One region of the Streptomyces sp. NPDC018964 genome, then DNA from elsewhere that is predicted to be linked to it. Evidence: riboswitches for the same ligand, from Rfam matches in the RefSeq annotation. Region 1 holds a riboswitch; each other region holds the start of a gene.

Evidence for each region. Region 1 has a riboswitch for cobalamin ahead of ACH5AO_RS28045 (cobalamin biosynthesis protein). Riboswitches for the same ligand answer to the same signal wherever they lie in the genome.
Region 2: another riboswitch for cobalamin. It lies ahead of ACH5AO_RS12810 (ribonucleoside-diphosphate reductase subunit alpha); the one in region 1 lies ahead of ACH5AO_RS28045 (cobalamin biosynthesis protein).
Region 3: another riboswitch for cobalamin. It lies ahead of ACH5AO_RS10140 (energy-coupling factor ABC transporter permease); the one in region 1 lies ahead of ACH5AO_RS28045 (cobalamin biosynthesis protein).

The regions. Positions count from the first base shown of each region.
Region 1 covers NZ_JBIRYZ010000021.1:54,634-64,613, forward strand. The annotation lists gene ACH5AO_RS28020 (hypothetical protein) at 1-1,281, opposite strand, end outside; gene ACH5AO_RS28025 (alpha/beta hydrolase) at 1,525-2,652, opposite strand; gene ACH5AO_RS28030 (class II aldolase/adducin family protein) at 2,900-3,628, opposite strand; gene ACH5AO_RS28035 (anion permease) at 4,274-5,536, shown strand; gene ACH5AO_RS28040 (hypothetical protein) at 5,568-5,789, shown strand; cobalamin riboswitch at 5,954-6,092, shown strand; gene ACH5AO_RS28045 (cobalamin biosynthesis protein) at 6,213-7,154, shown strand; gene ACH5AO_RS28050 (cobyric acid synthase) at 7,151-8,698, shown strand; gene cobN (cobaltochelatase subunit CobN) at 8,695-9,980, shown strand, end outside.
Region 2 covers NZ_JBIRYZ010000006.1:228,691-238,670, forward strand. The annotation lists gene nagB (glucosamine-6-phosphate deaminase) at 396-1,181, shown strand; gene ACH5AO_RS12790 (GntR family transcriptional regulator) at 1,339-2,103, shown strand; gene ACH5AO_RS12795 (DUF3311 domain-containing protein) at 2,331-2,597, shown strand; gene mctP (monocarboxylate uptake permease MctP) at 2,594-4,222, shown strand; gene ACH5AO_RS12805 (GNAT family N-acetyltransferase) at 4,301-4,807, shown strand; cobalamin riboswitch at 4,820-4,991, shown strand; gene ACH5AO_RS12810 (ribonucleoside-diphosphate reductase subunit alpha) at 5,113-7,473, shown strand; gene ACH5AO_RS12815 (ribonucleotide-diphosphate reductase subunit beta) at 7,473-8,486, shown strand; gene ACH5AO_RS12820 (hypothetical protein) at 8,517-8,741, opposite strand; gene ACH5AO_RS12825 (GlxA family transcriptional regulator) at 8,835-9,797, shown strand; gene ACH5AO_RS12830 (cytochrome P450) at 9,819-9,980, opposite strand, start outside.
Region 3 covers NZ_JBIRYZ010000005.1:61,302-71,281, forward strand. The annotation lists gene ACH5AO_RS10120 (ABC transporter ATP-binding protein) at 1-797, opposite strand, end outside; gene ACH5AO_RS10125 (ABC transporter permease) at 893-1,780, opposite strand; gene ACH5AO_RS10130 (ABC transporter permease) at 1,831-2,799, opposite strand; gene ACH5AO_RS10135 (ABC transporter substrate-binding protein) at 2,820-4,409, opposite strand; cobalamin riboswitch at 4,613-4,796, shown strand; gene ACH5AO_RS10140 (energy-coupling factor ABC transporter permease) at 4,826-5,545, shown strand; gene ACH5AO_RS10145 (energy-coupling factor ABC transporter substrate-binding protein) at 5,542-5,928, shown strand; gene cbiQ (cobalt ECF transporter T component CbiQ) at 5,935-6,684, shown strand; gene ACH5AO_RS10155 (energy-coupling factor ABC transporter ATP-binding protein) at 6,681-7,544, shown strand; gene ACH5AO_RS10160 (DNA repair ATPase) at 7,577-9,980, opposite strand, start outside.

The DNA.
Region 1 (9,980 bases):
GGTCGGCTGGACCGCGGACTCCAGGTGGCGGACCAGCAGCGGGGCCTCGCCGTGGTCGGCGACGGCGGCCGCGGTGTCCACCCACAGCCAGGTGGCCTCCTCGCGGGTGAGGACCTCGTGGGCGTCCTCGGGGTCGGCGCCGTCGTGCTCGGCGAGCCACAGCAGGGCGTACGGCCGCAGCGTCGGCTCGTCGAGCACGGCGCGGACCTCGGGCTCGGCGGGGGCGCCGACCACGCGCAGCGCCTCGAAGGCGAGGCCGCGCAGCAGGGCGTCCTCGCCCCGGGCCGCGTCGATCAGCTCCGTGACGGCGCTGCCGACCGGCCGGGCGGCGAGCCAGGCGCGGTATTCGGCGCGGGCCGCGTTGGGGCGCAGCTGGGCGCAGCCGCGCAGCATGTCCTCGGCGCCCTGCTCGATGTTCCCGGCGGGGCTCTGCGCGGCGACGCAGATCTGCTCCAGCTTGACCCACACCGCCCAGCTGCCGAGCGGGGTGAGCGTGGCCTGTCCGTCGCCGTAGGTGAGGGCCCCGACGGAGGCGAGGGCGCGCAGCGCCCAGTCGAGCAGCGGCTCGAGCGGGGCGTCGGCGGTGGGCGCGGCGAGCGCGGGCCGGGGCCGCTGGAGCGGCACCCTGGGTCCGAGTCCGGGCTCGGACCGGGTCCCGGCGGCTCCGGACGCGTCCGGCCCCGGCGCGTCGGACGGCCGGGAGGCCTCGGGCGGTGGGGCGTAGTCGACCTCGCAGCGTTCCGTGCGGAGTTCGGTGACCCGCTGCTGGAGGAGGTCGAGGAGCTGGGACACGGGGACCGGGCCGGCGGAGAGCTGGAGGAAGGAGAGGACCTGCGGCATGGCCGTGACGACCTCGGCGACGGCGGCGGCCTCGTACTCCTCGGGTTCCGGGTGGGCGAGCGACCAGGCGTCGCAGAGGGCGACCCAGCCGCGCAGCACGGCGCTGTCGTCGCGATCCCAGGCGCGCAGCCGCCAGCCCGGGCGGGCGCTGTCGCCGTGCACCTCGATGAGGCCGGCCAGACGGGCGGTGTCCCAGTCGGCGCGGACCTGAGCGGGGGTCAGGCCCAGGGCACGGGCCGCCCGTTCGGCGGTCGCGTCGGAGAGGGTGGCCTTGCCGTCGGCGGTGGCGCTGTCCCCGCCGGGGCCGAGGGCGGCGTCGGCCCAGCGGGCGACGCGGGCTGCGGCGGCCAGACCGGAGCGCGCCATTCTGGCCAGCTCCGCCGGTGCCGGCGTGCCCTCCGGGGGGCGTGGCGCGGGGCGGCGCGAGCGCCGCTGGTTCATCGCTCTGGGGGCGGCGGCCAGGGGTCGCGGGCGGACGAGTCGGAGCCTGGAGTCGCGCGGGATACGGGACGTCACGGGTGCAGTCTCGCGGTTGACGGTCCGAAAACCCAAACGGAATGTCGACGGAGGCTCCGGGACGGCACGCGCGTCCGCCCCGGAGAGGGTCGCGGGGAGCGATTCAGGCCACTGGTACGACCGTAAACGGAATCCTCGTCACTGGCGTCCGGTGCTCCCTCCGGGCGGTCACATCAGCGGGGTGAGGAAGCGCCGCAGCGCCTCTTCGTAGGCCGCCGGGTCGGCGTTCCACATGGCGCCGTGCGGGGCGCCCCTGACGGTGTGCAGGGTGATGGTGTTCGAGTGGTCGGCGGCGAGGCGGCGGGAGAACCGCCACGGCGCCACCGTGTCGTCGGGGCCGTGGAAGATCTGCGTGGGGACCGTGATCCGGTCCAGGTGGACGGCGCCGGGCCTGCGGTCGCCGTACAGGCCCGTGCGGCCCTGGGCGGCGCGGACCGCGAGCGGCAGCAGCGCGCCCGGGGTGTGCCGGGCGGCGGCGAGGGCGCGCAGGGTCGCCTCCCAGCTGAGCACCGGGGAGTCGAGGACGAGACCGGCGACGCGTGCGCGCACCTCGGAGCGGGCGGCGGCGCGCAGCGCCATGGTCGCGCCGGTGGACCAGCCGTACAGGACGACCTGGCGGGCGCCGGAGTCCACGGCGTGGTGGAGCGCCGCGTCGAGGTCGCGCCACTCGGTCTCGCCGAGGTGGCTGAGGCCGTCCGGGGAGCGCGGCGCGCCGGGGTCGCCCCGGTGGGCGGGGGCGAGCACCGGGAAGCGGTGGCGGTGCAGGAACTCCATGAGGTTCATGGTGTGTTCCCGGGTGGTGCCGAGGCCGTGGACGGTGATCACCCAGGTGTCCCGGGCACCCGGCACGAACCAGGCGGGCAGGGGGCCGAGTTCGCCGGGGATCTCGAGGTCGGTGTGGTCCAGGCCGAGGGCGCCGCCCGGGTCGCCGACGTACAGGTTCGGGGTGAGCCAGGCACGGTCGCCGGGCTCCAGGGTGCCGTACGTGACGCGTTCGAGGCGGCGTACGACGGTGTCGGCGGAGTCCGGGGTGCCGGGCAGGACGGGTCCGACGACCGCGTGGAAGCCGTCCCCGGTGAGGCCGTGGCGTCCGGGCCGCAGGGTGGCGAAGTCCCGGGTGAGGGCGACCTGGCCGGCGGCGGTGGCGTGGACGGTGAGTCCGGGTTCGGTGGGCAGGGGACCGCCCGGGGGCGTCCTGAGCGCGGCGTCGCTGGCGAACCGGCCGACGGCCACCGCGGCGGCGCCGGCCCCTATCACGGCGGTGACGGCGGCGGCCGTCGCTCTGGCAGTGCGCACGTTCTCCAGTGTCATGGCGGAACGTGTACCCGGCCAGTGGGCACCGTACGGTGGGGCGGTGCCCGGCGTCTCCCGGCCGTGGGACGCCGTCACGCGGGCGTGGGGTCCTGGGGTGGGCGGGGGGTCTCCTGGGGTGGGTGGGATTTTCGCCCCCGCCGCCCTTTCCCGCCCTTTCCCTTCCCCGGGGGCCGCGCCCCCGGACTCCCGTCGGCCCTGCGCGTGCCTCGCCCTCGAGCGTCGGACGGGCTCAGCGCTGCCCGTACCCCCGCAGCCGTTCCCCCACCTCCGTCAGCTGCTCCGGGGTCAGCAGGTGCGGGGAGAGGCCCGGGACGGATGACGCGGTCAGCCAGAGGCGGCACATCCACTCCAGCTGGGCCGTGCGGTCGTAGGCCTGGTCGAGGGTCGTGCCGTGGGTGACGGTGCCGTGGTTCCGCAGGAGGCAGCCGGTGCGGCCGTCGAGGGCGCGGAGCATGTTCTCGGCCAGTTCGTCCGTGCCGTACGTCGCGTAGCGGGCGACCCGGACGGGTCCGCCGAGGGCCGCGGCCATGTAGTGGATCAGCGGCAGCTCGTCGAGGAGCGTGGAGACGGCCGTCGCGTGCACGGCGTGCGTGTGCACGACGGCCCGCGCGCCGGTGGTCCGGTAGACGGCCAGGTGCATGGGCAGCTCGCTGGTGGGGACGAGCGTGCCGAGGACCTGCCGGCCGGTGAGGTCGACGCCCGTCACGTCGTCCGGCGTCAGCCGGTCGTACGGCACTCCCGACGGTGTGACCAGGACGGTCTCGCCGACCCGTACCGAGACGTTGCCGGAGGTGCCGACGACGAGCCCGTCTGCCACGGTCCGGCGCGCGGTGTCGACGAGGTCCGCCCAGGCGCGCGCCTCCTCCTCGCCCACACGTCTCCCCCGCGGATCTCCCGCGTCCCGGGCGCCGACCCCGGCGCCCCCCGCTTCCCGCCCGTCCCGTCGCCGCTCAGCCATGCCGCGATCCTGCCAGGCGACTGCCCGGACCGGGGCGCCGCAGGCCGGAAGCCGACCCTCCGTAAGGGTGCGTACCGGCACATACATCCCTTCGGGTCCTCTTGGCCGGAGATCGTCAGCCGTTCAACGATCTTCCAGTGACGTCCGGGGCCTCTCGTGCGCCACGTCGCCGCTCCGGGGGAGACACGGCCCGCGATCACACGTCGTCGCCCCGCCTCCGCGTCCGCCGCCCGGCGATCCGCACGACCGCCCACCGGCGGAACACCCGCACCGGGAACAGCCGCGCCTTCGCCGCCGACCACGCCCCGTGGCTCGCCCGGTACGGCGCGTCGGACCCCGGCCCGCCGCCCACCGGCCGGTCGACGTGGACCCTCCGGCAACACGCCAACGGCGGCGGCGCGCTTCCGGGTGACCAGGATCCCCTCAACGGCTCACCCGACCGGCTGAAAAGGTTCGCCCGGGGCGCCTGAAGGCCCGCGCCGCGGGGCCTTTCGTACGGCACGGCGGACACGGCGGCGGCTGCGCCATCCGGCGGAGCGCCAGCCCCCTCTTACGGTCACCGCGATGCCCGTTCCAGTTCATCTTCCGTTCACCCTGGTTACCTACGTTCGACCAGTCAATGACCTCGAACGAATGCCTGGGTAAATGGAAAGCTTCTCGCTGATCCTCGCGATTGTGGTGGTGACCGCACTCGCGTTCGATTTCACGAACGGTTTCCACGACACCGCGAACGCGATGGCGACGACCATTTCGACCGGTGCACTCAAGCCCAAGGTCGCGGTGGCCATGTCCGCCGTGCTGAACCTTGTGGGCGCCTTCCTGTCGGTGGAGGTCGCCAACACGATCTCCAAAGGACTCGTCGACGAGTCCGGCATCCGTCCCGAGGTCATCTTCGCCGCGTTGGTCGGCGCGATCCTCTGGAACCTCCTGACCTGGCTGGTCGGTCTGCCGTCCAGCTCCTCGCACGCCCTCATGGGCGGTCTGATCGGCGCCACCGTCGCCTCCGCCGGCATCGGCGCGGTGCACGGCGACGTCCTCGTCACCAAGGTCCTGATCCCCGCGATCGCCGCCCCGCTGGTGGCCGGAATCGCCGCGATGTTCGCCACCCGGCTGACCTACCGCCTGGGCCGGAAGACCGAGGCCAACGCCTCCGCGAAGGGCTACCGCGCCGGACAGATCGCCTCCGCCGGCCTGGTCTCCCTGGCCCACGGCACCAACGACGCCCAGAAGACGATGGGCATCATCACCCTCGCCCTGGTCGCCGGCGGCGCCGTCGCCCCCGACTCCGACCCGCCGCTGTGGGTCATCCTCTCCGCGGGCGCCGCCATCGCGATGGGCACCTACCTCGGCGGCTGGCGCATCATCCGCACCATGGGCAAGGGCCTGACCGACCTCCAGCCGCAGCAGGGCTTCGCCGCCCAGACCAGCGCCGCGACGGTCATCCTGGCCTCCTCGCACCTCGGCTTCTCCCTCTCCACCACGCATTCCGTTTCCGGTTCCGTGATGGGCGCCGGCCTGGGCCGCAAGGGCGGTGTCGTCCGCTGGTCGACGGCCACCCGGATGTTCGTCGCCTGGGGCCTGACCCTGCCGGCCGCGGCCCTGGTCGCGGCGCTCGCCGAGTGGGTCTGCGGCTTCGGCGACCTGGGCACCGCCCTCGTGGCCGTCTTCCTGATCGCCTCCAGCGCCGCGATCTGGAAGATCTCCCGGCGCGAGGTCGTCGACCACACCAACGTCAACGACCACGACGGGGCCGACCAGGAGCCGGCCGGTGTGGTGACCACGGCCATGGCCGCCGTCACCCCGCCCCCGGCGGGCGCCGTGACCGAGAACCTCTCGGCCACCATCCCGGCCCCGGCCCCCACCGACCCGACGACCCCGACGGCCCCACCGGCCGCGACCGCCGTCTGACCGCGCCCCGGTACGAAGGAAAAGGAACACCATGAAGATCGACTGGGCGGCCCTCGGTTCCGTCTTCGGCGTCAGCCTCGTGGTCACCGTGGCCCTGGTGGGTCTGTTCACCCTCGGCATCAACGGCCTGTCCCGCCGCGAGCGGGCCGCCGCGCAGGGCCAGTCCGCGGCCCTGGCGGTCACCGGCGCCTACGCCTGCTTCGCGGCGTGCGCGGCGGCGGTGGGATACGGGATCTACCTGATCATGGCCTGATCACGGCCTGATCACCGATCGTCTCCGTCCGGCGGGCGGTGCGGGAGCCCCGGCCCCCGCACCGCCCGCTCGCGTATGCGCGCGTCCACCCGCGGTTCACCCACCGGGGCCCCTCTGTGGGCCTGAGCACACTTCAGCCTCGCAGGTCAACGGCAAGTTGACGGCCCTTCCGGGGCCGTGGTGGACTGCCTCAGCCACTACGGCGGCAGGAGAGGAAGCCGGTGCGATTCCGGCGCGGTCCCGCCACTGTCACCGGGGTAGACACCCCGGGAGCCAGGAACTCTCACCGCCGGTCTCGTCGAACCAGGGCGTGGACACCCTGAGTGAGGACATAACGCCATGCGCGGCTGCCTGCCGAGGTCGATCAGCGACGCTCCGCCCCTTCCCGGGGCCTTCCCCTCCGGATCCTCGGCCGGCTGACCCATGGGTGCCGATCGCGTGTTCGCGTACGGCGCCGCCGCCGGCCTCCTCGGCGACCTGCTGTTCGGCGATCCCCGCCGAGGGCATCCGGTCGCCGCTTTCGGGCGGGCCGCGGCCGCCGTGGAACGGGTGCTGTGGCGGGACGACCGGGGCCGGGGCGCGGTGCACACCGCCGTGTGCGTCGGCGGGACCGTCGCGCTGGGCGCCCTCGCCGCCCGCTGCGTACGCTCCTCCCCCGCCGCCTCCACGGCCCTGACCGCCGTCGCCACCTGGGCCGTCGTCGGCGGCACCTCGCTGGCCCGGGAGGCCCGCGCCGTCGGGCGGGCGCTGGAGGCCGGGGACGTCGAGGCGGCCCGGGCCCGGCTGCCGCACCTGTGCGGCCGGGACCCGCAGGCGCTGGACGCCGACGGGATCGCCCGCGCGGTGGTCGAGTCCGTCGCCGAGAACACCTCCGACGCCGTGGTGGGCGCGCTGGTGTGGGGTGCCGTCGCCGGGGTGCCGGGCCTCCTCGGGTTCCGGGCCGTCAACACCCTCGACGCGATGGTCGGCCACAAGTCCCCCCGCCACCTCCGCTACGGCTGGGCCTCCGCCCGCCTCGACGACGTCGCCGGCTGGCCGGGGGCGCGGCTGACCGCCGTACTCGCCGCGCTCGCGGGACCGGACCCGCGCGGGGCCGTACGGGCGTGGCGCGCGGACGCGGCGAAGCACCCCAGCCCCAACGCCGGGCCCGTCGAGGCGTCCTTCGCGGGCGCGCTCGGCGTACGCCTCGGCGGGACCCTCTCCTACGGCGGGCGGGTCGAGCACCGGCCCGTACTCAACGGCGGCGGACGTGCGGTCGCCGTGTCCGACATCGACCGGGCGGTACGGCTCTCGCGGCGGGTCGGCTGGCTCGCGCTCGGCGCCGGCGTCCTCGCGCGGAGCGTCATGAAGGGACGTGCATCGTGAGCGGTGGGGGGCTGCTGGTCGCCGGGACCACCTCGGACGCCGGCAAGAGCGTGGTGACCGCCGGGATCTGCCGGTGGCTGGTGCGGCAGGGTGTGAAGGTCGCGCCGTTCAAGGCGCAGAACATGTCGCTGAACTCGTTCGTGACCCGGGAGGGCGCCGAGATCGGGCGGGCGCAGGCCATGCAGGCCCAGGCCTGCCGCGTCGAGCCGACCGCGCTGATGAACCCGGTGCTGCTCAAGCCGGGCGGCGAACGGTCCAGCCAGGTGGTGCTGCTGGGCAAGCCGGTCGGGGAGATGAGCGCCCGCGGGTACCACGGCGGACGGCAGCAGCGACTCCTCGGCACCGTGCTGGACTGTCTGGAGCGGTTGCGGGGCACGTATGACGCGGTGATCTGTGAGGGAGCCGGCAGCCCGGCCGAGATCAACCTGCGGCGCACCGACATCGTGAACATGGGGATCGCCCGGGGTGCGGGGCTTCCGGTCCTCGTGGTGGGCGACATCGACCGGGGCGGCGTCTTCGCGTCCTTCTTCGGCACCGTCGCGCTGCTCTCCCCCGAGGACCAGCGGCTGGTCGCCGGGTTCCTGGTGAACAAGTTCCGGGGCGACGTCTCGCTCCTGGAACCGGGCCTGGACATGCTGCGCGGTCTGACCGGGCGGCGGACGTACGGCGTGCTGCCCTTCCGGCACGGGCTCGGCATCGACGAGGAGGACGGGATGGGGGTCCCCCCGCTCGAGCGAAGCCGAGAGCGGGGGAGGGTGTCGCTGCGCGGCACCGTGCGGGAGTCCGTGGTCGCCGCGCCGGTCGGCGAGGACGTGCTGCGGGTCGCGGTGTGCGCGGTGCCGCTGATGTCCAACTTCACCGACGTGGACGCGCTCGCCGCCGAACCGGGCGTCGTGGTGCGGTTCGTGGACCGTCCCGAGGAACTGGCCGACGCCGACCTCGTGGTCGTACCGGGGACGCGCGGCACCGTACGGGCGCTGGAGTGGCTGCGGCAGCGCGGGCTGGCGGACGCGCTGAAGCGGCGGGCCGTCGAGGGACGGCCCGTGCTGGGGATCTGCGGCGGCTTCCAGGTCCTCGGCGAGCACATCGAGGACGACGTCGAGAGCCGGCGGGGGCGGGTCGACGGGCTCGGCGTGCTGCCCGTACGGGTGCGGTTCGCCCGCGAGAAGACCCTCACCCGGCCCGCGGGGGAAGCCCTCGGGGAGCCCGTCGAGGGGTACGAGATCCATCACGGGGTCGCCGAAGTCCTCGGAGGCGCCCCCTTCCTGGACGGCTGCCGGGTCGGACAGACCTGGGGCACGCACTGGCACGGCTCACTGGAGTCGGACGGTTTCCGGCGGGCCTTCCTGCGCGAGGTGGCCGCCGCCGCGGGCCGCCGCTTCGTGCCAGCCCCCGACACCTCGTTCGCCGCGCTGCGCGAGGAGCAGCTCGACCGGCTCGGCGACCTGATCGAACAGCACGCGGACACGGACGCGCTGTGGCGGCTCATCGAGTCCGGCGCGCCGCAAGGACTGCCCTTCATTCCACCGGGAGCGCCCGCATGAGCACTGTGTTGTTGTTGTCGACCGCCGACACGGACCTGCTGGCGGCCCGTGCCTCCGGCGCCTCCTACCGGATCGGCAACCCGACCCGCGTGGACGTCGCGGACGAGCTGCCCGCGCTGCTGGACGGGGCGGACCTCGCCGTCGTACGGCTGCTGGGCGGCAAGCGCGCCTGGGAGGACGGGCTCGCGGCGCTGAAGGCGTCCGGGATCCCGACCGTGCTGCTCGGCGGGGAGAGCGTGCCGGACGCCGAACTCATGGCCGAGTCGACGGTGCCGGCCGGCGTGGTCGCGGAGGCACTGCGGTACCTCGTCGAGGGCGGCCCGGAGAACCTCACCGAGCTGGCCCGGTTCCTGTCGGACACCGTGCTGCTGACCGGCGAGGGGTTCGAACCGCCGCGCGCGATGCCGGAGTACGGCGTCCACGGCTCCCGGGACCTCGCGGACGGCCGCCCGACGGTCGGCGTGCTCTTCTACCGGGCGCACGAACTGAGCGGCAACACCGCCTTCGTGGACACGCTGTGCGACGCGATCGAGGCGCGGGGCGCCAACGCCCTCCCCGTCTACTGCGGTTCGCTGCGCGGCGCCGAACCGGAACTGTACGAGCTGCTGGCGAAGGCCGACACCCTCGTCGCCACCGTGCTGGCGGCGGGCGGCACGCACGCCTCGCAGGCGTCGGCGGGCGGTGACGAGGAGGCCTGGGACATCGGGGCGCTCGCCGACCTGAACGTGCCGGTGCTGCAAGGGCTCTGCCTGACGTCGTCGCGCGCCGCGTGGGAGGAGTCCGACGCCGCCCTGTCCCCCATGGACGCGGCGATGCAGGTCGCCATCCCCGAGTTCGACGGCCGGATCGTCACCGTCCCGTTCTCCTTCAAGGAGCAGGGCCCCGACGACGTCCCGGTGTACGTCGCCGACCCTGAGCGGGCCGCGCGGGTGGCCGGGATCGCCGTACGGCACGCCCGGCTGCGGCACAAGCCGAACGGCGAGAAGAAGCTGGCGCTGGTCTTCACCGCGTACCCGACGAAGCACTCGCGCGTCGGCAACGCGGTGGGGCTCGACACCCCGGCCTCGGCGGTACGGGTGCTGGACGCGCTGCGGGACGCCGGGTACTCCCTCACCGAATACCCCGACAACGGCGACGAGTTGATCCACCGGCTCATCGAGGCCGGCGGCCACGACGTCGAGTGGCTGACCGAGGAGCAGCTGGCCGCCGCGCCCGCGCGGGTGCCGCTGGCGGACTACCGGGCCTGGTTCGAGAAGCTCGAACCGGAGCTGCGGGAGGGGAT
Region 2 (9,980 bases), on a different contig from region 1:
GGCCGTGGGGTGTGCGGTCCCGGTCGGCCGAGAGACGAGGAGCCGGGGCAGTCAGGGCAGAGAGCTCCGGTTCCTCGGTTCCACCTTCCTGTGCGGGGAAGGCAGGCTTGTTGTGCCCTGCTACGCATTGTGGACTAGACCACTGTCCCTGTAAATGCGTCGTGCGCCGTTCTTCGATGCCGCTTCGCCGTCGGTCCGGACCCACGGGTCTCCGTCACGCAGCCTAACCCCTGGGGTTGCCGCGCGGGGCCGGTCGGCCGGGCCGATTTCGGTGCGCGGCCCCCGCACCCGCTCTGTTAGATTGAGATTGGTCTAAACCACACTGCATCACCGTACGGGCCCGCACCGACGGGTCCGGTCCCAGTCGAGTCCTCCTCAAGATCGGCAGGCCCACCGTGGAAGTTGTCATCGTTGCGGACGCCAAGGCGGGCGGCGAACTCATCGCCGGGGCCATGGCGCAGCTCCTGCGGCGCAAGTCCGACGCCCTGCTGGGCGTGGCGACCGGCTCGACGCCGCTGCCCGTCTACGAGGCGCTGGCGGCCAAGGTGCGCTCCGGTGCCGTGGACGCCTCGCGGGCGCGGATCGCCCAGCTCGACGAGTACGTGGGACTGCCCGCCGACCACCCCGAGTCCTACCGCTCGGTGCTGCGGCGCGAGGTACTGGAGCCGCTCGGGATCGGGATGGACGCCTTCATGGGCCCCGACGGCACCGCCGAGGACGTGCAGGGCGCGTGCGAGGCGTACGACAGGGCGCTGGCGGAGGCCGGCGGCGTGGACCTCCAGCTGCTCGGGATCGGCACGGACGGGCACATCGGGTTCAACGAGCCGTGCTCCTCGCTCGCCTCGCGCACCCGGATCAAGACGCTGACCGAGCAGACCCGGGTGGACAACGCCCGCTTCTTCGACGGCGACATCGACCAGGTCCCGCACCACGTCATCACCCAGGGCATCGGCACCATCCTGGAGGCCCGCCACCTGGTCCTGCTCGCCACCGGCGAGGGCAAGGCGGACGCGGTCGCCGCGACCGTCGAGGGGCCGGTGGCGGCGGTGTGCCCGGCGTCCGCGCTGCAGCTGCACCCGCACGCCACGGTGGTCGTCGACGAGGCCGCCGCCACCAAGCTGAAGCTCGCCGACTACTTCCGGCACACCTACGCGAACAAGCCGGACTGGCAGGGCATCTGAGCGACCATTCCTGGTCTGGACCAACCCTCGTCCCGAGGGTATACAAAGGGGATCACGGAGCGTGCGGGGCACACCCCCTCCCGAGCCGTGCCACGATGTCAGCCGTGGCCGATGGGGATGTCGGTCGTTTCGGCACCCGGAGCCGGGAAGGCAGAGCATGAGCACCGACGTCAGCAGTACGGAGAACGAGGGTGGGACCACGGTCCGTACGGCGCGTGTGCCCAAGTACTACCGGCTGAAGAAGCACCTGCTCGACATGACCGAGACGGCGCCGCCCGGCACCCCGGTCCCGCCCGAGCGCACCCTGGCGGCGGAGTTCGACACCTCGCGCACCACCGTGCGCCAGGCGCTCCAGGAGCTGGTGGTCGAGGGGCGCCTGGAGCGCATCCAGGGCAAGGGCACCTTCGTCGCCAAGCCCAAGGTCTCCCAGGCGCTCCAGCTCACGTCGTACACCGAGGACATGCGCGCCCAGGGCCTGGAGCCCACCTCGCAGCTGCTGGACCTCGGCTACATCACCGCCGACGACCGGCTCGCCGGGCTGCTCGACATCGCGGCCGGCGGGCGGGTGCTGCGCATCGAGCGGCTGCGCATGGCCAACGGCGAGCCGATGGCCATCGAGACCACCCACCTGAGCGCCAAGCGCTTCCCCGCGCTGCGCCGCAGCCTGACGAAGTACACGTCCCTCTACACCGCCCTCGCCGAGGTGTACGACGTCCGTCTGGCGGAGGCCGAGGAGACGATCGAGACGTCCCTGGCCACCCCGCGCGAGGCCGGCCTGCTCGGCACCGACGTCGGCCTGCCGATGCTGATGCTCTCCCGGCACTCGCTGGACCGGGACGGACAGCCGGTGGAGTGGGTGCGGTCGGTGTACCGGGGCGACCGGTACAAGTTCGTCGCGCGGCTGAAGCGCCCCCAGGACTGAGCCCGGACCGTCCCCGCGGCGCGCCTTCGGCGGAGCCTCGGCGCGTCCTCGACCGGGCCGCGAAACCCCGCGAAGCGGGCGGTCGGCAGCGGTTTCGTTGCTGTTTCCTCTCGGTTGAGCGGCGCCTGGGTACCGCTATGCGGACGAGGGGTTACGGCTGCGCCACACCCTGACCTAGATTTCCTGCGCATTACCGCAGGTGATCAGTGAGGGGACGGAGCCGTCTGATGTCACAAGCCCCAGAAACCGCAGAAGGGCCGGTGGTGACGCCCGTGCGCGTCGTCATCGCCCTCTGTCTCGTCGCACCGTTCGTGGCCATGCTGTGGGTCGGGTCCTACGCGAAGACCGACCCGACGTTCATCGGCATCCCGTTCTTCTACTGGTACCAGATGCTGTGGGTGCTGGTCTCCACCGCCCTGACGATGATCGCGTACAAGCTCTGGCAGCGTGACCAGCGCGCCCGCTCGGCCGCGAAGGGCGGTGCGTCGCAGTGAACGACGGCGTGAACGGCGTGGCACTCGCCGTCTTCATCTTCTTCTTCCTGCTGGTCACGGCGATGGGCTTCATGGCCGCGCGCTGGCGCAAGGCCGAGAACGAGCACAGCCTCGACGAGTGGGGCCTGGGCGGCCGGTCCTTCGGCACCTGGGTCACCTGGTTCCTGCTCGGCGGCGACCTGTACACCGCGTACACGTTCGTGGCCGTACCGGCGGCGATCTACGCGGCGGGCGCGGCCGGCTTCTTCGCGGTGCCGTACACGATCCTGGTGTACCCGCTGATCTTCACCTTCCTGCCCCGGCTGTGGTCGGTGTCGCACAAGCACGGCTACGTCACGACGTCCGACTTCGTGCGCGGCCGGTTCGGCTCGAAGGGGCTGTCGCTGGCCGTCGCGGTCACCGGCATCCTGGCCACGATGCCGTACATCGCGCTCCAGCTGGTCGGCATCCAGGCCGTGCTGGACGTGATGGGCGTCGGCGGCGGCGAGGACACCAACTGGTTCGTCAAGGACCTGCCGCTGCTGATCGCCTTCGGTGTGCTGGCGGCGTACACGTACTCGTCGGGTCTGCGGGCCCCCGCGCTGATCGCGTTCGTCAAGGACACACTGATCTACATCGTGATCGCCGTGGCGATCATCTACATCCCGATCAAGCTGGGCGGCTTCGACGAGATCTTCGCCTCGGCGAACGAGGCGTTCGCCCAGACCAACCCGGCCACGGGCGCGCCGCGCGGCGCGACGGTACCGGGCGAGGCGGGCCAGTGGACGTACGCCACGCTGGCGCTGGGCTCGGCGCTCGCGCTGTTCATGTACCCGCACTCGATCACGGCGACGCTCTCCTCGCGCAGCCGTGAGGTGATCCGCCGCAACACCACGATCCTGCCGCTGTACTCCCTGATGCTGGGCCTGCTGGCGCTGCTCGGCTTCATGGCGATCGCGGCCGGGGTCAAGGTCAGCAACGGCCAGCTGGCCATCCCGCAGCTGTTCGAGAACATGTTCCCGGACTGGTTCGCGGGCGTGGCGTTCGCGGCGATCGGCATCGGCGCGCTGGTGCCTGCGGCGATCATGTCGATCGCGGCGGCGAACCTGTTCACCCGCAACATCTACAAGGACTTCATCAAGCCGGACGCGACGCCGAAGCAGGAGACCCAGGTCTCCAAGCTGGTGTCCCTGCTGGTGAAGGTGGGCGCGCTGGCCTTCGTCCTGACCATGGACAAGACCGTCGCGATCAACTTCCAGCTGCTCGGCGGCATCTGGATCCTGCAGACCTTCCCGGCGCTGGTGGGCGGCCTGTTCACCCGCTGGTTCCACCGCTGGGCGCTGATCGGCGGCTGGGCGGTCGGCATGGTCTACGGCACGGTCGCCGCGTACGGGGTGGCCTCGCCGACGCAGAAGCACTTCGGCGGGTCGTCGAAGGAGATCCCGGGCATCGGCGAGATCGGTTACATCGGCCTCACCGCGTTCGTGCTCAACGTCCTGGTCACGGTCGTCCTGACCTTCGTCATGAGGGCGCTCAAGGCGCCCGAGGGCATCGACGAGACCAGGCCGCAGGACTACACGGCGGACGCGGGCGACCCCGGTGTCCAGGTGGAGCTCCCGCCGGCCACGGCGGGCAGCGCGCACTGACGCCGTACGTACCGTGAGCGACGGGCCGTCGGAGAAATCCGGCGGCCCGTTGTCGTACCCGTCCGGCACACTCCCCCCATGGACATCGTCATCCGGCCGGTGGAGCCCGGCGAGCACGCGGAACTCGGTGAGATCACCGCACAGGCCTATCTGCTGGACGGGCTGCTCGACTTCGGGGAGAGCGACGCGTACCTGGATGAGCTGCGGGACGTGGGGAAGCGGGCGGCCGCCGCCGAGGTGCTGGTCGCCGTGGCGGACGGGACGGTGCTGGGCGGAGTGACCTTCGTGCCGGGCCCCGGTCCGATGGCCGACATAGCGGGGCCGGGCGAGGCGGAGATCCGGATGCTCGCGGTCGCCCGCGCGGGCCGGGGCAGAGGCGCCGGGGAGGCATTGGTGCGGGCCTGCGTCGACCGGGCGCGGGCCGTCGAGGGCTGCGTGCGGGTCGTGCTGTCGACCCAGCGCACCATGCGTGCCGCCCACCGCATCTACGAGCGGCTCGGTTTCACCCGCAGCCCGGAGCGCGACTGGAACCCCCTGCCGGAGCTGGACGACATCACCCTGCTCACCTACGAGCTGACGCTCTGACACCGCCGCGACACAACATATGGGGTTGGTGGCGGCACCCGGCACAAGATGTATGCTCATGCTCGCTGTCGCCGCAGGGGAATCCGGTGTGAATCCGGAACTGTCCCGCAACGGTGTACCCATGCCCGCGTACGCGTGTGCCTGGGCGTCAGTCCGAGGACCTGCCGACAGCGCACCCGGCCGTCCGGTCGGGTGCGTGGACGTCCGGGCCTCGTGGAATGGGCCGGTGGACGCGACGCCGCGTGCGTTCGTGTGCTGCCCCCTGCGCTCTTCGAGGCCCCGTGCCGAGCGAGGGAGAGCCCCACGTGACCATCGCGCCAGCCGATCCGGCCTCAGCGATCGACGTGACCGAGGAGAGCGGTGGCCCCGGTGCCGCGCTGCTGCGGACCCTGACCGAGCTGACCGCCGACCTGCCCGACGCCGACCCCGGCCGGGTCGCCGCCGCCGCGCTGCGCGGCCGGTCCGCCGCCGCCGACGAGGCGGAGCTGCGGGAGCTGGCCACCGAGGCGGCGGCCGGGCTCATCTCCGAGGACCCGGCCTACTCCCGGCTCGCCGCCCGGCTGCTGACCCTCGGCATCCGCGCCGAGGCCGCCTCGCAGGGCGTCACCTCGTTCACCGGGGCCGTCGCGACCGGACACCGCGAGGGCCTGATCGCCGACCGGACCGCCGCGTTCGTCCGCCTGCACGCGGACCGGCTCGACGCGCTGATCGACACCGGCGCCGACGACCGCTTCGGCTACTTCGGCCTGCGCACCCTGCACAGCCGCTACCTGCTGCGGCACCCGCTCACCCGCAAGGTCGTCGAGACGCCCCAGCACTTCCTGCTGCGGGTCGCCGCCGGCCTCGCCGAGGACGACAGCACGCGCTCGGTGGACGAGGTCGCCGCGCTGTACGGGCTGATGAGCCGCCTGGACTACCTGCCCTCCTCCCCCACCCTGTTCAACTCCGGCACGCGCCACCCGCAGATGTCGTCCTGCTACCTCCTGGACTCCCCCAAGGACGAGCTGGACTCCATCTACGACCGCTACCACCAGGTCGCCCGCCTCTCCAAGCACGCCGGCGGCATCGGCCTGTCGTACTCCCGCATCCGCGCCCGGGGTTCGCTGATCCGCGGCACCAACGGGCACTCCAACGGCATCGTCCCGTTCCTGAAGACGCTGGACGCCTCGGTCGCCGCCGTGAACCAGGGCGGCCGGCGCAAGGGCGCGGCGGCGGTCTACCTGGAGACCTGGCACTCCGACATCGAGGAGTTCCTGGAGCTGCGCGACAACACCGGCGAGGACGCCCGCCGCACGCACAACCTGAACCTCGCGCACTGGGTGCCCGACGAGTTCATGCGCCGGGTGAACGCCGACGCGTCCTGGTCGCTGTTCTCCCCGGCGGACGTGCCGGAGCTGGTCGACCTGTGGGGCGAGGAGTTCGACGCGGCGTACCGGGCCGCCGAGGCGAAGGGCCTGGCGAGGAAGACCCTCCCGGCCCGCGAGCTGTACGGCCGCATGATGCGCACCCTCGCGCAGACCGGCAACGGCTGGATGACCTTCAAGGACGCCGCCAACCGCACGGCGAACCAGACGGCCACGCCGGGCCACGTCGTCCACTCCTCCAACCTGTGCACGGAGATCCTCGAGGTCACCGACGACGGGGAGACCGCGGTCTGCAACCTGGGGTCGGTCAATCTCGGCGCCTTCGTGGACGGTGACGACATCGACTGGGAGCGCCTCGACGAGACCGTCCGCACGGCCGTCACCTTCCTCGACCGGGTGGTGGACATCAACTACTACCCGACCGAGCAGGCGGGCCGCTCCAACGCCCGCTGGCGCCCGGTGGGCCTGGGCGCGATGGGCCTCCAGGACGTGTTCTTCCGGCTGCGGCTGCCCTTCGACTCGCCCGAGGCGAAGGCGCTGTCCACGAGGATCGCCGAGCGGATCATGCTCGCCGCGTACGAGACCTCCGCGGCCCTCGCCGAGCGGAACGGCCCGCTGCCCGCCTGGGAGAAGACCCGTACCGCCCGGGGCGTGCTGCACCCCGACCACTACGACACGGACCTCGCCTGGCCGGAGCGCTGGGCGGCGCTGCGGACGCGGATCGCGGCCACCGGGATGCGCAACTCGCTGCTCCTGGCGATCGCGCCCACCGCCACCATCGCGTCGATCGCGGGCGTGTACGAGTGCATCGAGCCGCAGGTGTCCAACCTGTTCAAGCGCGAGACGCTGTCCGGGGAGTTCCTCCAGGTCAACTCGTACCTGGTGGACGACCTGAAGCGGCTCGGCGTGTGGGACGCGCGCACCCGTGAGGCGCTGCGCGAGGCCAACGGCTCGGTGCAGGACTTCGCCTGGATCCCCGAGGAGGTGCGGCGCCTGTACCGCACCGCCTGGGAGATCCCGCAGCGCGCTCTGATCGACATGGCCGCCGCCCGCACCCCGTTCCTGGACCAGGCGCAGTCGCTCAACCTGTTCCTGGAGACGCCCACCATCGGGAAGCTCTCCTCGATGTACGCGTACGCCTGGAAGCAGGGCCTGAAGACGACGTACTACCTGCGCTCCCGCCCGGCGACCCGGATCGCCCGCGCGGCGGCCCGCACCACCGTCCCCGTCCCGCAGGCGGCCGACCCCGAGGCCGTCGCCTGCTCCCTGGAAAACCCCGAGTCCTGCGAGGCCTGCCAGTGATGACCAGCACCACGAAGAACCTGCTCGACCCGGGCTTCGAGCTGACGCTCCGCCCCATGCGCTACCCCGACTTCTACGAGCGCTACCGGGACGCCATCAAGAACACCTGGCACGTGGAGGAGGTCGACCTCCACTCGGACGTCGCCGATCTCGCGAAGCTCAGCCCCGAGGAGCAGCACCTGATCGGCCGGCTGGTCGCGTTCTTCGCGACGGGCGACTCGATCGTGGCGAACAACCTGGTGCTGACGCTCTACAAGCACATCAACTCCCCGGAGGCGCGGCTGTACCTGTCGCGGCAGCTCTTCGAGGAGGCGGTGCACGTCCAGTTCTACCTGACGCTGCTCGACACCTACCTGCCCGACCCGGACGACCGGGCGGCGGCCTTCGCGGCCGTGGAGAACATCCCGTCCATCCGGGAGAAGGCCGAGTTCTGCTTCAAGTGGATGGACTCGGTGGAGCAGATCGACCGGCTGGAGACGCGGGCGGACCGGCGCCGCTTCCTGCTGAACCTGATCTGCTTCGCCGCGTGCATCGAGGGCCTGTTCTTCTACGGGGCCTTCGCCTACGTCTACTGGTTCCGCGGCCGGGGCCTGCTGCACGGGCTGGCGACCGGCACCAACTGGGTGTTCCGGGACGAGACGATGCACATGTCCTTCGCCTTCGACGTGGTCGACACCGTGCGCAAGGAGGAGCCGGAGCTGTTCGACGAGGAACTCGGGCAGCAGGTCACCGACATGCTGCGCGAGGCGGTCGAGGCGGAGCTGCAGTTCGCGCGGGACCTGTGCGGGGACGGGCTGCCGGGCATGAACACCGAGTCGATGCGTCAGTACCTGGAGTGCGTCGCCGACCAGCGGCTGGTGCGGCTGGGCTTCGCTCCGGTGTACGGCTCGGAGAACCCGTTCTCGTTCATGGAGCTCCAGGGCGTCCAGGAGCTGACGAACTTCTTCGAGCGGCGGCCGTCCGCGTACCAGGTCGCCGTGGAGGGCACGGTCGACCTGGACGAGGACTTCTAGACAGCCGTGCGCCCGGGTGCCGCCCCGCCGTCACGCCGCTCGCGCGGTGCGGTGCGGGGCGGCACCCGTCGCCGGGCGTGCGGCCGCCGGCTCCTCGCGGCGTCCGGCGGCGGCTCGGGCGGCCTGGGCCCGCTCGATCTGCCGGTCGATCCGCCGGTCGCGTGCGATGCCGATCAGGGCGGGCAGGGTCATGAAGAGGAACAGGCCGAGGACGGCCACCATCGAGGTCAGTGCTTGCATCCACGTCGTATCCATGGACACCACTGTCCCGCCCGATGCTCCTTACCGGCAGTGGCAGGACTGCCGCACACCCTCGATTTACTGCCAAGGGTGCGGCACACTGGAGCCATGCTGCAGAACGTGGTCGCCGTCCTCCTCGACGGCGTGAACCCCTTCGAGCTCGGTGTCGTCTGCGAGGTCTTCGGCGTCGACCGCAGCGACGACGGCCTGCCGGTCTACGACTTCGCCGTCGCCTCGGCCGACGGTCCGGCGGTGCGCACCAACACGGGCTTCTCCCTCCAGGTCGAGCACGGCCTGGAGCGTCTGGAGACGGCGGACCTCATCGCCGTGCCCGCCGGTTCCTCCTATGTGTCCCGGGAGTTCCCGCCCGAGCTGCTGGACGCCCTGCGCAGCGGGGTGGACCGGGGCGCGCGGGTGCTCAGCGTCTGCTCCGGGGTGTTCGTGCTCGCCGCCGCCGGGCTCCTCGACGGCCGGCGTGCCGCCGCCCACTGGAAGCACGCGGAGGCGCTGACCGGGAAGTATCCCCATCTGACGGTCGAGCCGGATGTGCTCTACGTCGACGAGGACCCGGTGATCACCTCCGCGGGCACCGCCGCCGGCATCGACGCCTGTCTGCACCTGGTGCGCAAGGAGCAGGGTCCGGAGATCGCCAACAAGATCGCCCGGCGCATGGTGGTGCCCCCGCACCGCGACGGCGGGCAGGCCCAGTACATCGAGCGTCCGCTGCCGCCGTCCGGGGGCGACACCGTCTCCGAGGTCCTGGTGTGGATGGAGCGGCACCTCGACGAGGAGACCACCGTCGAGCAGCTCGCCGCCCGTGCCCACATGTCGCCGCGCACCTTCGCCCGCCGCTTCCAGCAGGAGACCGGCACCACGCCCTACCGCTGGATCCTGCGCCAGCGGGTGCTGCTGGCGCAGCGCCTGCTGGAGGGGACGGACGAGACGGTGGACGCGATCGCCGGCCGTACCGGCTTCGGCAACGCGGCGGCGCTGCGCCATCACTTCGTCCGCGCGGTGGGGACGACCCCGCAGGCCTACCGGCGCGCGTTCAGGGGCCCTCAGGCCGCCTGAACGCGCGCCGTGCGACCGGGGTCAGCGGGGCACCGCCCGCAGCATCAGGCCGCGCGGCCGGAGCGTGATGCCGATCCGGGGCCGGGTGTCGGAGCCGGGCGCGTGGTCGAAGCGGTAGGCGGAGGCGATCACCGCGGTGGTGAGCGTGAGCTCGGCCATCGAGAAGTGGTCGCTGGGGCACTT
Region 3 (9,980 bases), on a different contig from region 1:
ATGGGGGTGAAGGCCCGGTCGGGGAGGGCGTCCAGGAGGCCCCGGCTGTAGGGGTGGCGGGGGCCGGGCGTGCCGAAGAAGGCGGTCGCGTCGGCGAGTTCGACGATGCGGCCCGCGTACATGACCGCGACCCGGTCGGCGACGCGTTCCGCCGCCGCGAGGTCGTGGGTGATCATCAGCAGGGCCCGGTCGCCGTCGGCGTCGACGTGGCGGCGCAGTTCGTCGACGGTGCGGTCCACCAGGTCGCGGTCCAGTCCCGTGGTGGGTTCGTCGGCGAGGAGCAGGGGCGCGTCGCCGATCAGGGCGAGGGCGGTGGCGGCGCGCTGGGCGAGGCCGCCGGAGAGTTCGTGGGGATGGCGGTCGAGGTGGTCCGGCGGGAACCCGGCGCGTCCGGCGGCCCGTTCGGCCGCCGCGCGCAGGGCCGCGCGGCCCCGGACGCCGGTGAGCTGGGCGACCGTCTCCTCCATCTGGGAGCGGATGGTGCGCACCGGGGTGAGGTGGGCGGCGGGGCTCTGCGGGATGAGGCCGATCCTGCGGCCCCGCACGGTGCGGGCGAGGGTGCGTTCACCGGCGGTCAGCAGGTCCAGGTCGCCGAGGTGGGCGTGGCCCGCCGTCTGCGCGTTGGCGGGGAGCAGGCCGAGGAGGGCGGAGGCGAGGACGGACTTGCCGCAGCCGCTCTCGCCGATCAGGGCGAGGCATTCGCCGGGCGCCACGTCGAAGCGGGCGTCCGTGACGGCGGCGATCCGGCGGCCGCCCGGCAGCAGGAAGCGCACGGAGAGGCCGCGTACCGACAGCACGGGGGGTCGCTCGGTCGTCGCGGCGCCGGTGGACGGCGGAGGGAGGCTCTCGGCCGTCGCCGCATGCGGCGACGGTACGGCAGGTCGCTCGGTCGTCACAGCGTCAGCTCCGATCGGCGGCGGGGGTTGATCCGCTCCCGCCAGACACCGGCGAGGCCGGCGATGGCGAGGGTCGGGATGATCAGGAACAGGCCGGGGAAGAGGGTCGGCCACCACTGTCCGGCGAGCAGGGAGCCGCGGGCGCCCTGGATGAGGGTGCCGAGGCTGGCGGTGTGGGCGGGCAGGCCGAGGCCGAGGAAGGACAGGGCCGACTCGTGCCACATGGCGTGCGGCACCATGAGGACGGCGGCGAGACCGGCCTGGGGCAGCACACCGGGCAGCAGGTGCCGGACGACGACCCGCCACCGGGAGGCGCCGCCGGAGACGGCCGCGTCGATGTACGGGCGGGAGCGCAGCGAGAGGACCTCGGCGCGGACGATGCGGGCGGTGGACAGCCAGTGGGTGAGGCCGACGGAGACCACCACCGGCCAGACGCCCGGCCGGAACATGGCGACGATGAAGACGCCGAGCAGCAGGTGCGGTACGGAGGAGAAGGTGTCGACCAGGCGCATGACCGCGCGGTCGGTCCAGCCGCCGAGCGCGCCGGCGGCGGCGCCGACGGCGGTGCCGATCACGGTGGCGGTGAGCGCGGCCACCACGCCCACGAGCAGGGAGACCCGGAGCCCGTACACGCAGCGCAGCAGCAGGTCGCGGCCCACGTCGTCGGTGCCGAAGGGGTGGGACCAGGACGGTGGCAGGAGTTTGGCGGCGAGGTCGACGGCCTGCTGGTCGAGCCGGACCAGCGGGGGGACGAGGAGCACCGCGAGGACGGTCACGGCGACGAGTCCGGCGGAGACGTACAGCCGCAGGGTGTGGGTGGAACGGCGGGCGGTGCCGTGTTCCCGCCACACCGTCTTCGTCACGGTGGTGGTGTCAGCGGCCATGGGGGTTGCCTCCATGGGGGTCACGTCCATGGGTGGCACGTCCATGGGAGTCACATCTCATTCAGCTTCACCCTCGGGTCGATCAGTCCGTAGAGCAGGTCGGCGAGGAGGTTCCCGGCGAGGACGGCGGCGGTGGCGAGGGTGGTCAGCGCGGCGAGGAGCGGGAAGTCCACGGAGGTGGCCGCCTCCACGGTGGCCGCGGCGATGCCCGGCCAGCTGAACACCGTCTCCACCAGCAGGGCGCCGGTGATGAGTTCGGGGACGCGGGAGCCGATCAGGGTGAGGACGGGCAGCAGTCCGGAGCGCAGGGCGTGGCCGAGCAGGACGGTGCGTTCGCTCAGGCCGCGGGCGCGGGCGCCGCGCACGGGGTCCTCCGCGAGGGCGTCGCCGACGCCCTGTCGGACGTAGAGGGTGAACCAGGGCAGCTGGGAGACGGCGAGGACGCCGGCGGGCAGCACCAGGTGGCTCGTGACCTGGCCGAAGGTGACCTGTTCGCTTCCGGTGTCGGTGAGGCCGCCGGCCGGGAGGACGTCCAGCTCGAGGGCGAACAGCCAGACGGCGAGCAGGGCGATCCAGAAGACCGGGGCGGCCTCCAGGGCGTACGCGAGGGAGGTGACCGTACGGTCGAGGAGCGAGCCGGGGCGGCGGGCGGCGAGCACGCCGAGCACGGTGCCGAGCAGCACGGCGACGGCGAACGCGACGGCGCACAGCAGGGCCGACCAGACCAGGCGTTCGCCGATGACCTCGGCGACGGGCTGGCGCATGACGGTGGACTGGCCGAGGTCGCCGCCGAACGCGGAGGTCAGCCAGTCCCACCAGCGGGCGGTGAACGGCCGGTCCACGCCGAGGTTCTCGCGCAGCCGGTCCAGGGTCTCCTGGTCGGCGCCTAGCGCGGCGGTACCGGCGTACGCCTTGACGGGGTCGAAGGGGGAGGCGGCGGCGACGGCGAACACGCCGAAGGTGACGACCAGCAGCACGGGCACGGCGAACAGGGCCCGCCGTGCCGTGAGCCGGGTCATCTCTCCCCAGGGGAGGGTGGTCATGCGGCGGGCTGCCAGTCCTCGACGTTCCACCAGGGGCCGCTGGCGAAGCCGTGCTCGTGGGGTTCGGTCTGGGTGGTGAGGTCCTTCCAGCGGTCGGCGAGGACGTACATGTGGTCGATGTGGGTGAGGAAGGTGTAGCCGGGGTTCTTCACCAGTTCGCGCTGGAGGGTGTCGTAGGCGGCCTCGCGGTCCTTCGGGTCCTGGCCGCGGCGGCCGGTGTCGAGGGCCTCGTCGACGGCCGGGTTGTCGTAGAGGGCCATGTTGTTGAAGCCGTCGCCGGCGAGGGAGGAGTGCAGGAGCGTGTAGAGGCCGAAGTCGGGGTCGCCGGTGCTGCCGAAGCCGGCGAGGACGGCGTCGTGCTTCATCCGGGGTTCGATGACCTCCCAGGTGGCGCTCTCCACCTTGACGTCGATGCCGGCCTTCTTGGCGTCGGAGGCGTAGGCGAGGGCGTGGTCCTGGCGGACCTTGTCGCCGGAGGGGTAGTAGAGGGTGAAGCGGGCGGGGCGGCCGTCCTTGGCGCGGATGCCGTCCTTTCCGGTCTTCCAGCCGGCCTCGTCGAGGATGCCCTTGGCCTTGCCGAGGTCCTGGGGGCGTTCGACGTCCTCGGCGAACCAGGGGTCGTCGACGGGCAGCGGACCGTAGGCGGGGCGGCCGGCGCCGTCGAGGATCTTGTCGACCATGGTCTCGCGGTCCACGGCGAGGTCCAGGGCGCGGCGGATCGCGGTGTCGCCGGCGACGGGGTTGCCGGTGGGGAGGGTGACGGCGCGGAAGTCGTACGACGTCGCCTTGTACGTCTTCTTCCCGTCGTCGTCCTTGAAGGTGGCGGCCAGGTTGGGCGGGAGGGTCGCGCCGTCGAGGTCGCCGGAGCGCAGCCGGGTGGCGCGGACGTCGTCGTCGGCGATGATCGCCATGGTGAGCTTTTTCACCTTCGGGGCGCCGCCCCAGTAGTCCGGATTGGCCTTGAAGGTGAGCTTCTCGCCCTTGCTCCAGCCGGTGAGGACGTACGGTCCGGTGCCGACCGGCTTGGTGTTGAACGGGCCGGTGTTGGGGTCCTGCTCGCCCGCTATGTGCTCGGGGACGATGGGCAGCACGGTGCGGGCGGCGAAGGCCGCGTAGGGGTAGTCGAGGGTGAAGACGACCTTGTCGTCGCCGTCGGCCCGGACGTCCTTGACGGCGTCCAGTTCGCTCTTGGCGGTGTTGTTGGTCTTCTCGTCCAGCACGGTGTCGTACGTGAAGACCACGTCGTCGGCGGTGAGCGGCTCGCCGTCGCTGAACTTCACGCCGTCGCGCAGGGTGTAGGTGTAGGTGCGGCCGCCGTCGGTGATCTCGGGGAGCGCCTTCGCCAGGGCCGGCTTCAGCCTCATGTCGGCGTCGCGGGCGAGGAGTCCGTCGAAGATCTTGGAGTTGCCGTCCTTGCCGTAGCCGAGCAGCGGGCTGAGGGTGTCCGGTTCGGACGGGACCCCGATCACGACGGAATCCGCGGACGCCCCGCCGTCCGCGCCGCCGTCGCCCGGCGCCGAGCAGGCGGCGACCGCACCGGCCATCGCGAGCGCGGCGGCGGTACCCCGTATTCGTCGGGTCGTCATCGAACCTCACATTCCTTATGCCTGAAAATCGTTGTTGCATATTAATTGCAGCAAGGTACTGCCCAGGACACCGGCCCCTCACTCCCCCGCCCCCGGCAGGGGGTGCCGCTCGTGTCAAGTGCGCAGGTGCGCGCCAGGGCGTGAGCCGCCGGGCGCCGTCCGCGCGCCCCCGGTGGCCGCTTGTCACCGGACCGGAACGGGCACTACTGTCACCACGCCTTGGTGACGGGAAATCGGTGCGATACCGGTGCGGCCCTCGCCACTGTGATCGGGAAGTCCGGCTCCAGTCCTCATGGACGGCCACTGGGTCCCTCGGGACCCGGGAAGGCGGAGCACGGGCGGTGGTACCCGTCAGCCAGGAGACCGGCCAAGGCGCGTCAACCATCCACGAGGTGCTGGAGAGGGTCTGCTGAGCCATGCACATAGCCGAGGGTTTTCTGCCACCGGCGCACGCGGTCGCCTGGGGCGTCGCGTCGGCGCCGTTCGTCGTCCACGGAGCCCGGTCGCTCGTCCGTGAGGTACGGGAACATCCCGAGAGCACCCTGCTGATGGGCGCGTCGGGAGCGTTCACGTTCGTCCTGTCCGCACTGAAACTGCCGTCCGTCACCGGGAGTTGCTCCCACCCCACCGGCACGGGGCTCGGCGCGATCCTGTTCCGGCCGCCGGTCATGGCGGTGCTGGGCACCATCACCCTGCTGTTCCAGGCGCTGCTGCTCGCCCACGGCGGGCTGACCACGCTGGGCGCCAACGTCTTCTCGATGGCGGTCGTCGGCCCCTGGGCCGGGTACGGGGTCTACCGGCTGCTGCGCCGGTACGACGTGCCGCTGATGGTGACGGTGTTCTGCGGCGCGTTCGTCGCCGACCTGTCGACGTACTGCGTGACGAGCGTGCAGCTGGCGCTCGCCTTCCCCGACCCGGGGAGCGGATTCTGGGGCGCGCTGGGCAAGTTCGGCTCCATCTTCGCCGTGACGCAGATCCCGCTCGCGGTGAGCGAGGGGCTGCTGACCGTGCTGGTGATGCGCATGCTGGTGCAGTCGAGCAAGGGCGAGCTGACGCGGCTCGGGGTGCTGGTGACGTCGGCGGCCGGGCGGAAGACGGCGAAGTCGTCCGACTCGGCGGAGGCGGTGGCCCGATGAGCCGCAACGCGAAGATCAACACGCTGCTGCTGGCGCTCGTCGCCGCGCTCGCCGTGCTCCCGCTGGTGTTCGGACTCGGCGACCACAAGGAGGAGCCCTTCGCCGGCGCGGACGCCGAGGCGGAGACGGCGATCACCGAGATCGACCCGGACTACGAGCCGTGGTTCTCACCCCTGTACGAACCGCCGTCCGGGGAGATCGAGTCGGCGCTGTTCGCCCTCCAGGCGGCGATCGGCGCGGGCGTCCTCGCGTACTACTTCGGAGTACGGCGCGGGCGGCGTCAGGGGGAGGCGCGGGCGCTGGAGCGACTGCGGACGGAGACGAACGCGGACACGGACGCGGACGCCGAGGCCGGGGCCGTCTCCGAACGGCGACGGGTCTGACGGCACGTGCTGCCGATCGACGCGGCGGCGCACGGCAGCCGCTGGCGCCACCGCCATCCCGTGGACAAGGCCGTGCTGGGACTGGGCCTCACCGTGCTCGCGATCTCGCTGCCGCCCTGGCCGGGCGCGGCCCTGGTGCTGGTGACGGCGCTCGCGGTGCTGCTCGGCCCGGCAGGGGTGCCGGGCCGGCGGCTGTGGCGGGCGTACCGGGTGCCGCTGGGCTTCTGCGTCACCGGGGCGCTGACGCTGCTGGTGCGGGTGGGCGGACCGGGCGGATTCGTCTCCTGGGCCGAGGACGGGCCGCCGCGCGCCGGTGAGTTGATGCTGCGCACGTCGGCGGCCTCGCTGGGCGTGCTGCTGTTCGCCTTCACCACGCCCATGTCGGATCTGCTGCCGCGCCTGGTGCGGGCCGGGGTGCCGGCCCCGCTCGTGGACGTGGCGCTGGTGACGTACCGGATGAGCTTCCTGCTGCTGGACTCGGTGCGCCGCGTCGGCCAGGCGCAGGCGGCCCGGCTCGGGCACACCAGCCGGGCGGCGACGTGGCGTTCGCTGGGCGGGCTCGGCGCGACCGCGTTCGTCCGGTCCTTCGACCGGGCGGCGCGGCTGCAGACGGGGCTCGCCGGACGCGGCTACGACGGCACCCTGCGCGTGCTGGTGCCCGAGGCCCGCGTCTCCGTCCGGTTCACGGCCGCGAGCGTGGCGCTCCTCGCGGCGCTGGCCGCCCTCACCCTCGTACTGGAAAGGCGACTGCCGTGAGTGAGTCCGTGCTGCTGGCCCTGCGGGGCGCGTCGTTCGCGTACGAGGACGGCCCGCCCGTGCTCGACGGCCTGGACTTCGAGGTGCGCGAGGGGCGCGCGCTGGCGCTCCTGGGACGCAACGGCAGCGGCAAGACGACGCTGATGCGGCTGCTCAGCGGCGGACTGCGCCCAGACAGAGGCGAGTTGACCGTCGAGGGCCGGCCGGTGCGCTACGACCGCAAAGGCCTGACGGCGCTGCGCACCACCGTGCAGCTGGTGGTGCAGGACCCCGACGACCAGTTGTTCGCGGCGTCGGTCGGCCAGGACGTGTCGTTCGGGCCGCTCAACCTCGGCCTGTCCGACACGGAGGTGCGCGCCCGGGTGGCGGAGTCGCTCGCCGCGCTGGACATCACCGCCCTCGCCGACCGTCCCACCCACCTGCTGTCCTACGGGCAGCGCAAGCGGACGGCGATCGCGGGCGCGGTCGCCATGCGGCCCCGCGTGCTGATCCTGGACGAGCCGACGGCGGGCCTCGACCCCGACGGCCAGGAACGCCTGCTCGCCACCCTCGACGGCCTGCGCGAGAACGGCACGACGGTCGTCATGGCCACCCACGACGTGGACCTCGCCCTGCGCTGGGCCGACGACGCGACCCTGCTCACCCCGTCGGGCGCGCACACCGGCCCGGCGCCCGACGTGCTGGCCCGCACGGACCTCCTCGCGGCGGCGGGGCTGCGGCTGCCGTGGGGAGTGGCGGTCACCCGGCTGCTGCGGGCGCAGGGGCTGGTGACCGGGTCGGCGACCGGCCCCCGCTGCCCGGAGGAGCTCGCGGCCCTGGTGACCGCGTCCGCCGGCGGCGATGACGCGCACGTCCCGTGAGGTCACCGGGGCGCGGGCGGCCCGTCGGTGCCTCATGGAAGCCGGCGCGGGTCCGCGGCGCGGGTGATGGCCGACTCGACGGCGGCGATGCGGTCGGCGAGGAGGGCGAGGGCGGCGACCGCGCGGGACAGGGCGTCCTCGTCGGGGGCGCCCAGGGTGAGGGTGCGGACGTGGGCGGACTTCACCTCGGTCCAGCGGGCCGCCTGTTCGGCGGTGAGCGTGCCGCGCAGTTCGGCGAGTTTGAGGAGGTTCGCCTCGGCGCCCGTGGTGAGGGTCTGGGCCTCGCCCTTGTAGTGGTCGTCGATGACGGCGGCCAGTTCGGTGTCGTTCATGACGGGCTGGATCCGCTGGGCGATCTTGTTCATGTTGCGGTAGGAGCCCTGGAGCCGGAACGGGGGCTCGGTGCGGGCGTCGTCGGACCGGGCGGCGGAGGCGATGTACGCCGCGTTGACGGCGAGGACCGTGCGGCGGGCGGTGAGCAGGTGGCGCAGCACCGCCAGGACGCGGTCCAGTTCGGTGGGGGCGTAGGGGTGGGTGAGGCGGTCGGCGCGGGCGGTGGGGTCGTTCCCGGCGAGGCGGATCAGCAGGTCGAGGTCGGCGCGGTCGCGGCCGGCGAGCGGGGCGAGGACCGGGTTGGCGGTGAGGGCGTTCTCCACGAAGCTGAGCGCGAAGGCGTCCTCCTTGCCGGTGAGGACGTCGCCGAGGTTCCACACGTCGGCGCGGTTGGCCAGCATGTCCGGGATCCGGAAGGCGTCGCCGGACTCGGTGTAGGGGTTGCCGGCCATGCAGACGGCGAACCGTTTCCCGCGCAGGTCGTAGGTGCGCGGTTCGCCCTCCCACACGCCCTCCATCCGGCGCGTGGCGTCGCACAGCGGGATGAACTTCTGGAGCAGTTCGGGTGAGGTGTGCTGGATGTCGTCGAGGTACAGGAGGGTGTTGTTGCCGGCCGCCAGCGCGAAGTTGATCTTCTCGATCTCCTGGCGGGCGGTGGCGTTCGGTGCCTCGGCCGGGTCGAGCGAGGTGACCGCGTGGCCGAGGGCGGGGCCGCTGATCTTCACCAGGACCAGGCCGAGGCGGTCGGCGACGTACTCCATGAGGGTCGTCTTGCCGTAGCCGGGCGGGGAGACGAGCAGCAGCAGGCCGCCGGTGCCGGTGCGGCCGGACTCGCCGGTGGTGCCGAGCTGTTTGGCGAGGCTGTCGCCGACCAGCGGGAGGTAGACCTCGTCGACCAGGCGGTTGCGGACGAACGTCGCCATCACGCGCGGCCGGTGGTCGTCCAGGCGCAGCCGGGTGCGCTCGGCGGCCACCAGGGCGGTGCGGCGGCGCTGGAAGGCGCGGAAGGCGGGTACGTCGCGCTGCCTGAACTCCTCGGTGCGGGCGAGGAACTCGTCCAGGCGGAGGGTGAGGCGGCGGTCGGTGATCCGGGGGTGGGTGCCGAGCAGGCCGTCCACGGTGACGGTCAGGGGCGCGTTCGAGGTGTGGCGGGGTGTGTCCGGGCAGAGTTCGGCGGCCACGGCCTCGGCGAGGTCGCCGGCGGTCGGTGCGTCCCCGGTGGTCGCGGCGTACGCGGTCAACCAGGCCTCGGCCAGTTGGCGGCGGGCGGTGAGGTCCGTGAGGGCGGTGAGGTCGTCGTCGTACGCCTCGGTGGTGACCGTGCGGTGGAAGGCGTCGAGCAGGGCGCGGGTGCGGGCGCCGATGACGAAGCCCTCGGGTCCTGTGGTGAGTTCGTCGAAGAGGTACGCGGCGCAGGCCTCGGGGCGGACGGCGGCGTCCTCGTCCCAGGCGCGTACGGCCCCCGCGAGTTCCGTGCGCAGCGCGTCGAGGGCGGGCGGCGGGCCGAAGGCGTCGCGGACGCGGGCCAGGGAGCGGGCGCGGCGGGTGAGGTCGGCGCGTTCCCGGTCGGTGGTGCCGTGCGTCCAGTACAGCAGGGTGTGGGCGCGGACGGCGGGCTCGTGGCGCAGTGGGCCCGCGCCGTCGTACAGGGGCAGGAGGGCGGTGAGGATCGCGGTGGCGTCGTGGTCGTGGACGCCCCGTTCGTACCCCTCGTCGTACGCCTCCTCGGCGGTCCGGCGGACCAGGGCGGCGAGGTCGCCGGTGCCGGTCAGGGCGTCGGGGCCGGGCGTGTGCAGCAGGCGGGCGGCGAGGTGTTCGGCGCGGTAGACCTCGGGTGACTCGGAGGGCAGGTGCCGGTTCCAGAGCGGGCGGGCGGCGAGGAGGGCGGGGTCGGTGACGGGGGCGCGGTAGTCGGTGCCGGTGAGGGCGAGCGCGAGGCCGTCGCCGTGCGGGACGACGGTGAGGTCGAAGGGCTGGGTGGAGACGGCGAACCGGTGGCCGCCCAGGCGGAGGGCGCGTCCGCCCTCCGCGTAGAGGTCGGTGCGGTCGCGCAGGGCGCGGGCGGCCTCCTGGCGGGCGGAGCGCAGCCGTCCGTCGAGTTCC